DNA from 4 places in the Paenibacillus sp. FSL H8-0260 genome. Region 1 is predicted to be linked to each of the others. Evidence: riboswitches for the same ligand, from Rfam matches in the RefSeq annotation. Region 1 holds a riboswitch; each other region holds the start of a gene.
The links. A riboswitch is a leader RNA that binds a small molecule or an ion and turns the genes downstream of it on or off. The one in region 1 is predicted to bind cobalamin.
Positions count from the first base shown of each region.

Region 2: linked by a shared signal. The riboswitch ahead of metE (5-methyltetrahydropteroyltriglutamate--homocysteine S-methyltransferase) and the one ahead of MHI51_RS04090 (S-layer homology domain-containing protein) in region 1 are both predicted to bind cobalamin.
Region 3: linked by a shared signal. The riboswitch ahead of MHI51_RS02565 (anaerobic ribonucleoside triphosphate reductase) and the one ahead of MHI51_RS04090 (S-layer homology domain-containing protein) in region 1 are both predicted to bind cobalamin.
Region 4: linked by a shared signal. The riboswitch ahead of MHI51_RS04760 (DUF4430 domain-containing protein) and the one ahead of MHI51_RS04090 (S-layer homology domain-containing protein) in region 1 are both predicted to bind cobalamin.

Region 1 covers NZ_CP150298.1:943,819-946,977, forward strand. Annotated here, with positions in the region: gene MHI51_RS04085 (cellulase family glycosylhydrolase) at 1-588, opposite strand, end outside; cobalamin riboswitch at 930-1,131, shown strand; gene MHI51_RS04090 (S-layer homology domain-containing protein) at 1,294-3,159, shown strand, end outside.
Region 2 covers NZ_CP150298.1:4,998,617-5,001,775, reverse strand. Annotated here, with positions in the region: gene MHI51_RS22330 (DedA family protein) at 1-225, shown strand, start outside; gene MHI51_RS22325 (undecaprenyl-diphosphate phosphatase) at 276-1,136, shown strand; cobalamin riboswitch at 1,236-1,442, shown strand; gene metE (5-methyltetrahydropteroyltriglutamate--homocysteine S-methyltransferase) at 1,597-3,159, shown strand, end outside.
Region 3 covers NZ_CP150298.1:585,310-588,468, forward strand. Annotated here, with positions in the region: gene MHI51_RS02565 (anaerobic ribonucleoside triphosphate reductase) at 1-1,575, opposite strand, end outside; cobalamin riboswitch at 1,817-2,052, opposite strand; gene MHI51_RS02570 (MTH1187 family thiamine-binding protein) at 2,431-2,739, shown strand; tRNA gene MHI51_RS02575 (tRNA-Thr) at 2,833-2,904, shown strand; gene MHI51_RS02580 (hypothetical protein) at 3,046-3,159, opposite strand, start outside.
Region 4 covers NZ_CP150298.1:1,112,667-1,115,825, reverse strand. Annotated here, with positions in the region: gene MHI51_RS04760 (DUF4430 domain-containing protein) at 1-1,765, opposite strand, end outside; cobalamin riboswitch at 1,935-2,138, opposite strand; gene MHI51_RS04755 (glycosyltransferase) at 2,266-3,159, opposite strand, start outside.

The sequences.
Region 1 (3,159 bases):
TGCTTCGTCTGTGCTTCCACCATCGGTGAATCGAGGTTCATTTATGCTCTCGAACATCAGCTTATCGGATTTGTCCTTGAAGCGATCGGCAATTTGAGTCCAGGCTGCATTATAACGTGCCAGCGTTTCATCGTGTTTTTCTTCCATATGGCTTACCCATAGCCAGGAATCATGATGGACATTAATCATGACATAAAGCTTGGCGTCCAGTGCCCAGCCGACAACTTCTTCCACGCGGTCGAGGTAGGCCTTTTCTAGGGTATAGTCTGGTGCCGCACCCATGTGAGTATCCCAGGTCACAGGAATCCGAATGCTTTTATAGCCTTGAGCGGCGATCTTTTTAATAAGATCTTGGGTCACACGTGGATTGCCCCAGGAGGTTTCATCCTCACCTGTAGCATCTAAAGTATTGCCAAGGTTCCATCCGGGCTGCATTTCGTCTACATAGGATTGGATATTACTCTTTGGCGCTGCCTTAGCTTGTTGCTCGTCCTTAGTTGCAGCTGCGGCCATGGATGAGAACAGAGAGAGCAGAAGAGCGGTGACAAGTGTCAATGATAAGAAGGATTTCTGGATTCGCGTAGTCATTGAATTCTCCTTTGTGAGATAAATTTAGGATGCTTGGACCTGGCTTTGACGCTGTACTTGGTGGTTAGATGAACACAAACACCTCCAGTTTTATTTTGTAAACGCTTTCTGAATATACCCTAACATAGAATACACTTAGCGAGTACCTTACTAATTTGTGGTAAATTCATATAAGAATTAGTGATTTAAATTAATTTACCCCACAGTTGGATAAAGAAATTATTTGAATAACCCTACTCGTAGAAATTGGTTATTAAATAGGATTATCTCTAGCTGCCCGTTATACAAAAAAGAAATATAACATGACAAAAACATATATATTAGATATGATGAAGCATGAAAATTTAAAATTAGGAATAGGTGCCAACTATGAATGTTGCGGAAGTACAATCATAGATTGGTTAAATGGAAAGCGGGTGTGAATCCCGCGCGGTCCCGCCGCTGTGAAAGAGGAGTCCTTGCAAAATGCCACTGGGAAACTGGGAAGGCAGCAAGGGTGATGATACTTGAGCCAGAATATCTGCCTTTTTCTGTTACACCATCAAACTCTACGATCGATAGAGAGGTGCTTGAATAGTGTTTGCCAGCTATTATTGTGGTTCACTATCTTAACCTCTTGACGTTTATGTTGAGTGGTTTTTTTGTGGTTATGAGAAAGTTTATTCTGTTTTTTATCATAGGTATGAAGGGAAGGGTTATGGAAAAATGAAGAAAAATAAGTTTTTAGCGTGGTTACTTATTGTAGCTGTATTTATTACGACATTCTCTACAAGTGTAATCCCGGCTCAAGCAGATGGAGCAAGCTCTACCCTTAAAGGGTATGTATCTGTATCCGTAGAGAAATTCACCTTAGGCCAAGGGTATATTAACGAACCTATTAAAGTTCCGATTTATGAAGGCGATAATGGCGCATCTTTAATAACACGTGCGCTAGGTGATGGGAATTATAGATATTTAGGAAATATAGATAGTGGTTTTTATTTATCAGAAGTTAAAGATAGTGGCAGAAGTGAAGTCAATATTCCACAATATATTTTAGATATGATTTCAGCCGATGGGAATACAGTCGGCACTAAAGCAGACCCAGATTGGTTAAGTCAGTTTGACTACACCTCCATGTCGGGTTGGATGTATGCAGTAAATAATGTGTTTCCTCCGTTTGGGATGACCGATTATAAGCCTCAAGACGGTGACATCATTCGAACTCAGTTCACCACTTATGGCTATGGTTCTGATCTTGGCGGCTGGGGGGAAATCCCAGTTCAACTTGCCAATAAGGATGCTTTAACTGCGGAAATCGCCGAGATTAATAGTGCCCCTAATAAAGAAACTATTTTGGACAGACCAGTAGTGCAATCGGCAGTTTATGAAGCCTATTCCGTGCTCGAAAACATGGCAAGCTCTCAAATAAGTGTAGATCATGCGCTTGTCGGTCTTAATAATGCATTAGACATTGAACCCCCTGTTATTACAGTAAGTGGCATACAAGATAAACAGGAAGTATCCAATAAAGAAATAAGCTTCAAAGTAGCTGTCACAGACAATGTATATTATGACATTACTCCAGAAGTGAAGCTGAATGGAGTTACTTTATCACCTGCAAATGGGGAGTACAAAGCTACTCTGAATTCAGGCAGTAATGCAATTACTGTAACGGCTCTTGACGGAGCTGGAAACAAAACAAATGTAACTTATCAGGTTACTTACAAACTGGAAACTACAGTTGCCGTCAAACAACAGTTAGATAAAAACCTTGCTTATATTTTAAATACTGTAAAGAATCCAACGTTTGGAACAGGCAGCGGAGAATGGTCGATCCTTTCTCTGGCACGGGCGAACTATACAGTACCTAACGGTTATTATGATCTCTATTACAATAATGTAGCTACGAAAATAGCATCAATCATTAAAGAGGATGGAAAACTCGACGCCAATAAAAGCACAGAGAATTCCAGAGCGATTCTAGGACTTACCTCTATCGGAAAAGATATCACAAATGTTGCGGGATATGATCTGAGAAAAGCACTCGCTGATTATCAATATATCCAAAAGCAAGGCAATAATGGTCCGATTTTTGCTCTGATCGCGTTAGATAGCCATAACTATGAGATCCCTGTAGTTGATGGAGTTACAGAACAGACCACAAGAGAAAAACTAGTTCAGTACATTTTAGATAAAGAGGTTAAAAAAGGTACAGCAGAAGCTGGTGGCTGGGCATTAGGCGTAACCAAAGCCGATGTCGATATGACTGCGATGGCGATGCAAGCTCTTGCACCTTATTATGCAACCCGTGATGATGTAAAAGCTGCCGTGGATCGGGCCATCCAATGGCTGTCCGATAACCAAAACAATCAAGGCGGATTTACAAGCTGGGGAAGCACTAGCAGCGAGAGTATCTCGCAGGTAATTGTAGCCTTAACTGGTGTAGGTGTAGATCCGCACACTGACGCTAGATTTGTTAAAAGTGGAAATTCGCTTATTGATGCATTACTTAGCTTTGCTGCACCTGAGGGTGGATTTAAGCATATCCTCACAGGCAAAGTAGACAATATGGCAACGGACCAAGGTACG
Region 2 (3,159 bases), 2.8 Mb from region 1:
GGCATGAAATTTGGAGTATTTATGATCTTCACAACGATTGGCACATTGGGATGGAATTTGCTGCTTGTGCTTATTGGCGCGGCATTGGGCGAATCCTGGGAAGACATTGCCATGTACATGGATGTGTACTCCAATGTAGTCTATGTACTAATTGCTGGCGGATTAGTTATTCTTGGGTTTCTGTACTTCCGCAAACGCAGCCGGAGAATGAACACTGAGGGCTAAGCGGGTAGTGGACTGATAATAGAAATGACTATTAAAAAGGAGGGAAACACATGGAGCTATTAACGATTATTAAAGCCATTATTTTGGGGCTTGTTGAAGGTTTAACCGAATTTGCTCCAGTATCCTCCACGGGTCATATGATTATTGTTGATGATATGTGGCTGAAATCTCAGGAGTTATTTGGACAATATACGGCAAATACCTTCAAAGTAGTTATTCAACTGGGTTCAATATTAGCGGTTGTTGTGATTTTTAGAAATCGGTTCATTGATTTGTTAGGCTTAAAGCGTTTCAGCCGTAAGCAGTTGGATCCTGTAACAGAGGAGCTACCGCAGTTGGAGCAGGGCGGGCACCTCAAGCTGACTCAGGTTCTGGTAGGGTTAGTGCCTGCAGGTGTGTTAGGTGTTCTGTTTAATGATTATATTGATGAGCATTTATTCTCTACCTCAACAGTGTTAATTGGTCTAGTGATTGGGGCTGTATTAATGATTATTGCCGATCTGTTTGGGCCGAAGAAGATCAGAACTGAGAGTGTAGATCAGATTACATACAAACAGGCACTTGGTGTAGGTCTTGTACAGTGTTTTTCGTTATGGCCTGGATTTTCACGCTCGGGCTCGACGATTTCTGGTGGAGTACTCCTCGGGATGAGCCATCGTGCCGCTGCTGATTTTACTTTTATTATGGCAGTACCCATCATGGCAGGTGCCAGTCTGTTGTCACTGATGAAAAACTGGCAATATTTCACCATGGACGCGTTGCCGTTTTTTATTGCAGGCTTTATTAGTGCCTTCCTATTTGCGCTGTTATCGATGCGTTTCTTCTTAAAACTGATCAATCGTATCAAGCTCTTACCGTTTGCTATATACCGTATAATTCTTGCTGCTGTAGTATATTTCGTATTTTTCTAAGTCCGTTATAAGGAATCGATATAACAGAAGCCCCAGTAATCTATTGCAGATTGCTGGGGCTTTCACGTATGATGACATCAGATTAAGACACTCAAATGATGAATGATATCGGAGACAGGTGCTGACCGGAAAATAGTAATTCGGTAGGCTTAATAGGGAAATTCGGTTCGAAGCCGATGCGGTCCCGCCACTGTAACGGAAGAATCTCGAGCAACAGAGGTCACTGGCAATTTACTACTGCTGGGAAGACTGCTCAAGATGTTGACGCCGCTAGCCAGGAGACCTGCCTGTTTCAACAGCACTGCTTCACCTACGGAAGATAGGGAGGTGTTAGACGTTAACCATGGGTATATCATGGGCGTCTTTCCCTTTGACTTTTTTAGGGAAGGGCGCTCTTTTTTATAGGAAAGCAAGTAGCTTTGGAGTTTGAAATAAGAGATGGAAGAGGGAGTGTATCGAGATGACGAATAAAGTAAAAGTAAGTAATCTTGGATATCCGAGAATCGGAAAGAACCGCGAGTGGAAAAAGACACTGGAAGCCTACTGGCAGGGGAAAATAAATGAAGAGCAATTCCGCTCCGAAATGGCAGCAATTCAGCTGCAGCATTTGAAGACCCAGCAAGAGGCAGGAATTGAGCTTATTCCGGTGAATGATTTTACTTTTTATGACCATGTGTTGGATACGGCTGTTATGTTTGGAATTGTACCTCCACGGTACACGTATGATGGCGGCGACATCGGGATTGATCTTTATTTTGCAATGGCCCGTGGTAATGCTGAAGCTACTGCCTGTGAGATGACCAAATGGTTCAATACGAACTATCACTATATCGTTCCAGAGATCGGCACACAAACACCACGCCTGACTGAAAATAAACCTCTAGCGGCTTATCGTTTTGCTAAATCGCAGGCAGGGATTGAAGGTAAACCGGTACTTTTAGGTCTGTATACCTTCCTTAAGCTGTCCAAAGGTTACGCAGCGGCAGATATCGCCAAGATTGCTGCACGTTTTGTTCCAGTCTATGTTCAACTGCTACAGGAACTGAAGCAAGAAGGGGTAAGCTGGGTACAAATCGATGAGCCAGCGATTGTTACAGGCATAAGTAAAGAAGAATTAACACTGCTTAACTCGATATACACAGAAATTGCCGGCTCCGTGCCGGGCTTGAATATTATTTTACAGACGTATTTCGAAGCTGCTGAACCGTTGGAGGCACTTCTAGAGTTGCCTGTTCAAGGCTTGGGTCTTGACTTTGTGCACGATGGTGGAGCGAATCTGGCTTCTATCGAACGTCTTGGTTGGCCGAAGGACAAATGGCTGGGTGCCGGAATTATTGATGGACGGAACATCTGGCGTTCCGATTTAGACGCTAAGCTGCAACTGGTAGAAAAGCTCAGCGTTCATGTGCCGCTTGATCGTCTTATTCTTCAGCCTTCTTGCAGTCTGCTGCATGTCCCAGTCACCGTTCAAGGTGAGGTGAAGCTGAAGGCGACTGTTAAGAATGCGTTAGCGTTTGCCGATGAGAAGCTTGCAGAGCTTAGTCTGCTCGGAGCAGCCCTCGCAGATAAAGGAGAAGCTTCTAAAGCAGCGCTGGCCGCTAGTCGTGAAGCTATTGCAGCATTCCGTGCACTACCTGAGCGTGGCCGTAAGGATGTGGCGGAGCAAGTGCTTGCACTTGCAGCTTTGCCTGACCAACGCAGTTTGCCTTTTGCTGAACGCTTAAAGGTGCAGCAAGAGAAATGGCAGCTTCCACTTCTGCCAACCACTACAATTGGTAGCTTCCCGCAGACAGTAGAAGTGCGTCAGGCGAGATTGAAATGGCGTAAAGGGGTCTGGAATCAGGAGCGTTATGATGGATTTGTTCGTGAGCAGATCGCGGATGCAATTACCTTCCAAGAAAAGCTAGGTTTGGATGTTCTGGTCCACGGTGAGTTCGAGCGTACAGATATGGTGGAGTTTTTCGGAGAAAAGCTGGACGGATACTTGTTTACTAGTAATGGCTGGGTTCAATCCTACGGTTCC
Region 3 (3,159 bases), 360 kb from region 1:
GGTTACGCCCGGAATGGAACCCAGTACCTTGCGGTCAACTTTGGTGAATTTACCGGACAAACCTTCTGCTGGAGTTGCGAACAGGGTGATGTTAAGATCCAGTTCCTCACTTTTCCGATCGCAATAGTCCCGCATATGACGCACGATAGCCAGCGCCTTGGCATGAACTTCCATATCCTCGCCATGGTGTTTGCCGTACATAGCTTTCATACATTCCGCCATACCGATGAAGCCAAGAGACAGACTGCCATGCTTCAGCAGATCGCCTACAGTGTCATCGGGTGCAAGATGTTCGCCGCCTTCCCAGACGCCTTCTCGCATCATGAAATCGGAAGCTTTAGCTTTTTGTGCGGTTTGGATGTGGAAGCGATGGAGAAGTCCTTCCAGCGCAATATCCATATAATGATTTAGATCTTCATAGAAGCCAGCTTCGTCTGCGACGGTACGTCTGCCTGTTACTGTGCCGTGTGCCAGACCTAGCCGAACCAGATTTAGTGTATTAAAGGAAAGGTTGCCCTTCCCAGAGCAATGATTACGCCCAAAACGGTCACCGAGCACTCGGGTTCGGCAGCCCATTGTAGCGAACTCCGTATCAGGATCACTTGAATCATAATACTGCAAGTTGAGCGGAGCGTCCAGATTAGCGAAGTTTGGATATAGTCTGCGCGCAGAACATTCAGCTGCTTTTAGGAACAGTTCATAGTTAGGATCGCCTTGCTGTTGATTGATTCCTTGCTTGCATTTGAAGATTTGAATCGGGAACACTGGTGTTTCTCCGCTGCCAAGTCCGTTCATAGTTGCGGTTAGCAGAGAACTGATCACAAGCTGACCTTCTGGTGAAGTACAAGTACCGTAGTTGATGCTGGTAAACGGTATTTGTCCACCGGATCGGCTGGACATGGTATTCAGATTATGTACCATACTTTCAGCCGCTTGCAGAGTTTCGATTTCGGTTTCCTTTAGTGCAAAACGGAACGCTCTTGGATATAACTCCGCCAGATCGGTCCGGCTCATCGTAATCTCGCCCAAAGATTCATCAGCTTGTCCTTCTTCAAAATAATCCAGACCCTTGCGGAACAGCTTGGCGAAGGATTTGGTTACATAAGGTGCCAGATCATAGTCGAGTTTATTGGCGGATACACCACCATATTGAGCATTTTGCTGGGATTGGAAAATAATCGCTACCAGAGACATAGCTGTCATTATTGAGTTCGGAGGACGAACGCTGCCGTTGCCGGTATTGAAACCTTCACGGAGAAGTTTATCAAACGGGATAAAAATACAGTTCGTCGTTCCAATCGCGTATTGATCCAGATCATGCACGTAGACGACATTGTCATCAATAGCCTGCACTAGCTGTGGCGGCATCGTAAAATTGCGGGCGTACCATTTTGAATATTCACTGCCGAACTTGCTCATTTTACCGGAGAAACTCTCTCCATTCAAATTGGCATTCTCGCGCAATAGGTCCATATCCCGACTGTCGATAATATCCCGGCCTAAATCAATGAGCTCTTCTAAAAGAACTTCCCGTGCATTTTCTACTCCATTAAATTGTCTCTCCAACAACGTCATTGTACAGCTCTCCTCTCAGTATAAAAGAAAAACATCTATCATCAAATCCATATATCCATAAGAAGTTGGACTGCTATAAGCAGTCGTATATTTGTTCAGATTACATAAAAAAAGCATCCCCTACCCGAGGATGGCAGAAAATGCCCGATGCGTTATGTAAATATCCACACGGATATTTGCAGAGGTCTCTACGTAGATGACCGCATGCGGACACCATCCCTGTTCCTCGCAGGCATCAATAGTTGGTGTCGTCGAAACAGGTAGGTCTCCTGGCTTCCGTGGGATCTCTCGGCGCCTTCCCAAGGGTGTTCCTAACCCTCAGTGGCATCTGCCGGGAGATGTGGATTCTCAAGCTTCCCAGAAGCTTAAGAAGGCCATCCGGTTACAGTGGCGGGACCGCAGCGGATTCTCACCGCGCTTCCCTATTAAGCTCTAAATCCGGTTAAGGATCAAAGCGCCTGTCTCCACTATATTTTGTTGTCGTTAGATAAAAATAACCCAAGATGTTGTGTTTGTAAACAGTTTTTTAGAAAACCCGCGCGGGGAGCGGGTTCTTTAAAAGTACTCCACAAATGATCCACAGGCTGTCCATAAGTAATCCACAATTGATCCACAGGGAGATGCGAAATGATTCATAAATTGTCCGAAAAGATGCCACAAAGAGTCCATAAATATAGTGCAGATGACCCTAGAATTTGCTCATGAGAAAATACTCTTAGCCCAAAGTCATATTTTGAAGTAATCAGAAGAAATAGAAGAGATAAGGGAGGATAATCTTGCTTAGTTTGTGACAGAGCGGTGGAATTGTTACAATGGAAGGAGACAGCTACTATAAAATTTCGAGGAGGTATTCTCATGCCTATTGCTGAAGTTACAGTTATTCCAATTGGAACAGGCAGTACCAGTCTTAGCAGCTATGTTGCGGATATGCAGCGGGTGCTGAAGACAGTAGAAGGGATTACTTATGAACTTACGTCTATGGGTACGATCATCGAAGGGCCTCTGCAACGCATTTTTGCCGCGGTAGAAGCTTTGCATGAGTCTCCTTTTGCCGCAGGTGCAGAACGTGTCTCTACCTCACTTAAAATAGACGACCGCCGCGATAAACCCTCTACTAGCCGTGGAAAGTTAGAGTCTGTGGAGCGTAAGCTACAGGTGGATTAGCAGTTTAGGAGGGCGGAAAACAGGGAGAAATAGGCTTGCGTTTCTGGCTGAAAGTTGTATAATATTTTTTGTTTGGCAGAAAAACAGCGTTAAGCTGGTGTAGCTCAGGGGTAGAGCAACGCACTCGTAATGCGTAGGCCGGGGGTTCAATTCCCTTCACCAGCATCCCAAAAAACCATACGTGGCGCGGATTCTTGAAATTTGGAGAGTCGCGCTTTTTTGTTTCTTCTACCATTAATATTACAAAGTGATTTTACAAGTGTTTGGGAATATGAAAAACCCCACCAGTTTAAGGTGGGGCTTTTGTTACCAAGTATTATAGTTCGATTGATACTTAACTTGCTTATTCACATAGCTCTCATTGGGGTAATCACTTCTGACAGACTGCAAGTAACCTGAAATTGCAAATGCTGCAATAAG
Region 4 (3,159 bases), 170 kb from region 1:
TGCCATAAGACGATTTGGTGATATCTACTTTAAAATCATCGGTAGACCCTAGTTGTTGCAACGCTTCAAGGGCATTGGAGGCTTTCAAAGTCCCCTCACTAATCAACCCTTCCGGGCCTTCAACGGTTAGCGAAGCTGTTACATTCTTAGAAATCACTTTTAGAGCTTTTGTATATTTAGCAATCGTTGGGGCTTTGCCTTCACGGTAGCCAGTTACAGTCAGTGTATAGTCACCTGCGGGCATATTTCCTGAGAATACGGCCTCACCTTTAGCATTCGTCGTTACCGTCTGAGCTCCAATTTGGACCTGAACACCCGCAGCTTTTGCAGTTACAGGAGAGGAAGTGTTCGTAGCAGCGTCCCATTTCCACGTCTTACTAGTTACAGTGACGGTAAAGGAATCGCCCTCTTTAAGATTTGCTTTGGAAAGCGTAACGGAATCCACAAGCTTAGTGTCATCTCCGGCATAATAAACCAGTACCTGATCTGAATCTTTAAGTACAAAATCACTCATGCCTACATCGGGATTAATCCATTTTCCGTCACGTGATACAACATACATCCATCCGTCATAACCACCAAAGCTTCCAGCAGCAATACTTCCGATGCCAGTCACATAACTGCCCGAAGGATTTGTGATCGGCAAGTTCGTTTGAAGCGCCAGCTTCTCTAACGCTCCAAGTGCGTTGCCAGCATAGGCGTACCCTTGTGCCAACGTGGCCTGTGGTCCCTCAATCGTTACTGGAGCGTAGATGAGTGAGCTCTGAATGGAGGATTTGGAAAAATCGTATAGCTTACTGTTGCTTCCTTTATATAGCAAATTATAGGCAACCAGCGCCTGAAGACCTTGCTCTGTCGCCAGAATATTACTGCTTCCACCACGGCTATGGGTGAAGCTACCATCAGCTAGACGATAGCTAAGCAGGTTCTCCATTAGATCCACTTTGTTTTTGGTGTATTCTAATCCACTAGGATCAACTCCGAAGGAGGTGAGTCCAAGGATTGCTTGTGCGCTACTTTCAGCACTGTCACCGTAACCCCCATGGCTATCTTGAGCTGTAGATAACCAAGCTACGGCTTGTAGCCCTGCTAAGTAGGCTTCGGGATTATTTTTATGTGCCGCCAGAGCCGTCAAGGTTATCGCTGTCATATCAGGCTCACTTGCACCTGAGGTTAGTGCAAAGCCCCCATCCGGATTCTGTTTGGAGAGAATCTCCGTAAGGAGCTTATCCGCCGTCCATTTCGCGTCACTTGGGATATTATATTTACCAGAATCCAGCGCAAGTAAAGCATATACCGGATTATTAAGCGTCTGTTCACTGAGCTTGCTATTATTATAAATTTTCTCAATCAGATTATAGCCAGGAGTCGTTCCGTTACCAGCAAAGCTAGTAGGATCTGCACCAATCGCTCTCACTGCGAGCACGATTCGAGCATAATCGGTTACATTGGTGAAATCGCCAGCTGCATCCTTTACTTTTTTCTCAAGCTCTGAAAGGTAACTAGCCGGCAGCTTGTACCCTGCTTGCGCTAATCCAATGGCTTGCCAATCCGATTGCACGCCACCTTTCAAGAGATATTCTGCAGCCGCATAAGTCGCATCCGCAACATTAATCCGCTCCGCGGCAGTTGCCTCCAGACCGGCGCCAGCGCCCGCTTCTGCAAATATTTGTCCCGCCGGAGCAAGAGATGTTCCTAGAATTGAAATGACCATGAATAAGGCCAGCCCAAGTGCTACAAACTTGGAAGACATGATTTTCTTCATTGTTTAACCTCTTTCTGTATAAGAATGGGTACTGCCGGGAATAAGACGCATAACATAAAGACCGCCCCTTTGGAGGGCGGTCAGGGAAGATTACAAATTGAGGCTGCGGCGCTTGCTTCCTGCCAACAGTCCATCTGTATATGTTCCACATTCTTACCCCACGAAGAATAGAAACGCTCACGAAAAAGGCAGGTCTCCTGGCTAATGCTTCATCGCTGTTCTTCACCTTCCCACCCTACCTTCGGGGCAGTGGCTTATAGAAGAAACGCTCCGCACATACAGTGGCGGGACCGCGCCGGACTCTTGCACCGGACTTCCCTTTTAAGCAGACGACTAGATTGATTTAGTCTGCACCTTTTCCAGTATGTAGTATCTTATTTTGACATCCATAATCATATCTATTAATACATAGCATGTCTATAGAAAAGCTTAGTATGGGCAGCAAAAAAATGAACAGCAATACGCCACCTTCCGGTAGTTATTGCTGTTCAGAAAGCTTGTTATTCGGCTGTTCCATCCGGACTTGCAGTCGGGGAGGGTTCAGCACTTGAATCAGAAGCTGGTGGAATATTAGGATCGGGATCTACGATCAATGTAAATCTTCCGGCTTTGATCATACTTTTCTCTAGAATTGTCGCTCCAGACTCCAATGTAACCTCAACCTGATAGGAAGGTTGTTCACCTTCAGTCACAGCTGTTGCGGAAGGTAACCCAGTGCTGTTCTCAGTATCAGAGGAAGGCGTAGGAGACGGAGATGCATCAGCTACAGAATTAGTAGCATCTGCACCTTCTGCTGTTCCTCCAGTAGTGCCAGCGGTATCTGACTCGTCAGCGGTGTTTCCCTCATCCGTCCCATCCGTTGACGGCACTGGACAAGTGCCATTTGTAGCAGCGACCTTAAAGCTTTTATCTATCTCTGTAGACGAAGACATTAAACTAACCTCAGTCGGTTGAAACTGCACACAGTCATCTGCACTTGCGAAGGTGAACACCAATATGCTGCTCCCCTTATCTCCTTCGACGCTCTGATCCTTCAAGTATACTGAAGCCGGAGGCAGCACATTGCCTGCACTCTGGACAGGGGTCGGCTCAGGGCTTGTCCCCGGCAGAGCCGTCTTCGTATCATCCGGACGCAGCATACTGAATACGATAATTGCAATAATCACCAGAATACCCGTAATGGAGCCGGAGATTAAGAGTCGAAATCGGCTGCGGCTGATCCAGCGCGCCAGCGGGGAAGCCAGTTGGGAGCGGGCTTCATTGTACACATTTTGCAGAGCAGGCCGAGCTGCCGCGACATAGTTCTTTCGGAATTCCCGATTCTTGAACGCTTCACGATCACTGCTCAGGAAATACTTCAGAATCGCCTTACGGTAACCCGGTTGCAGCTTTTT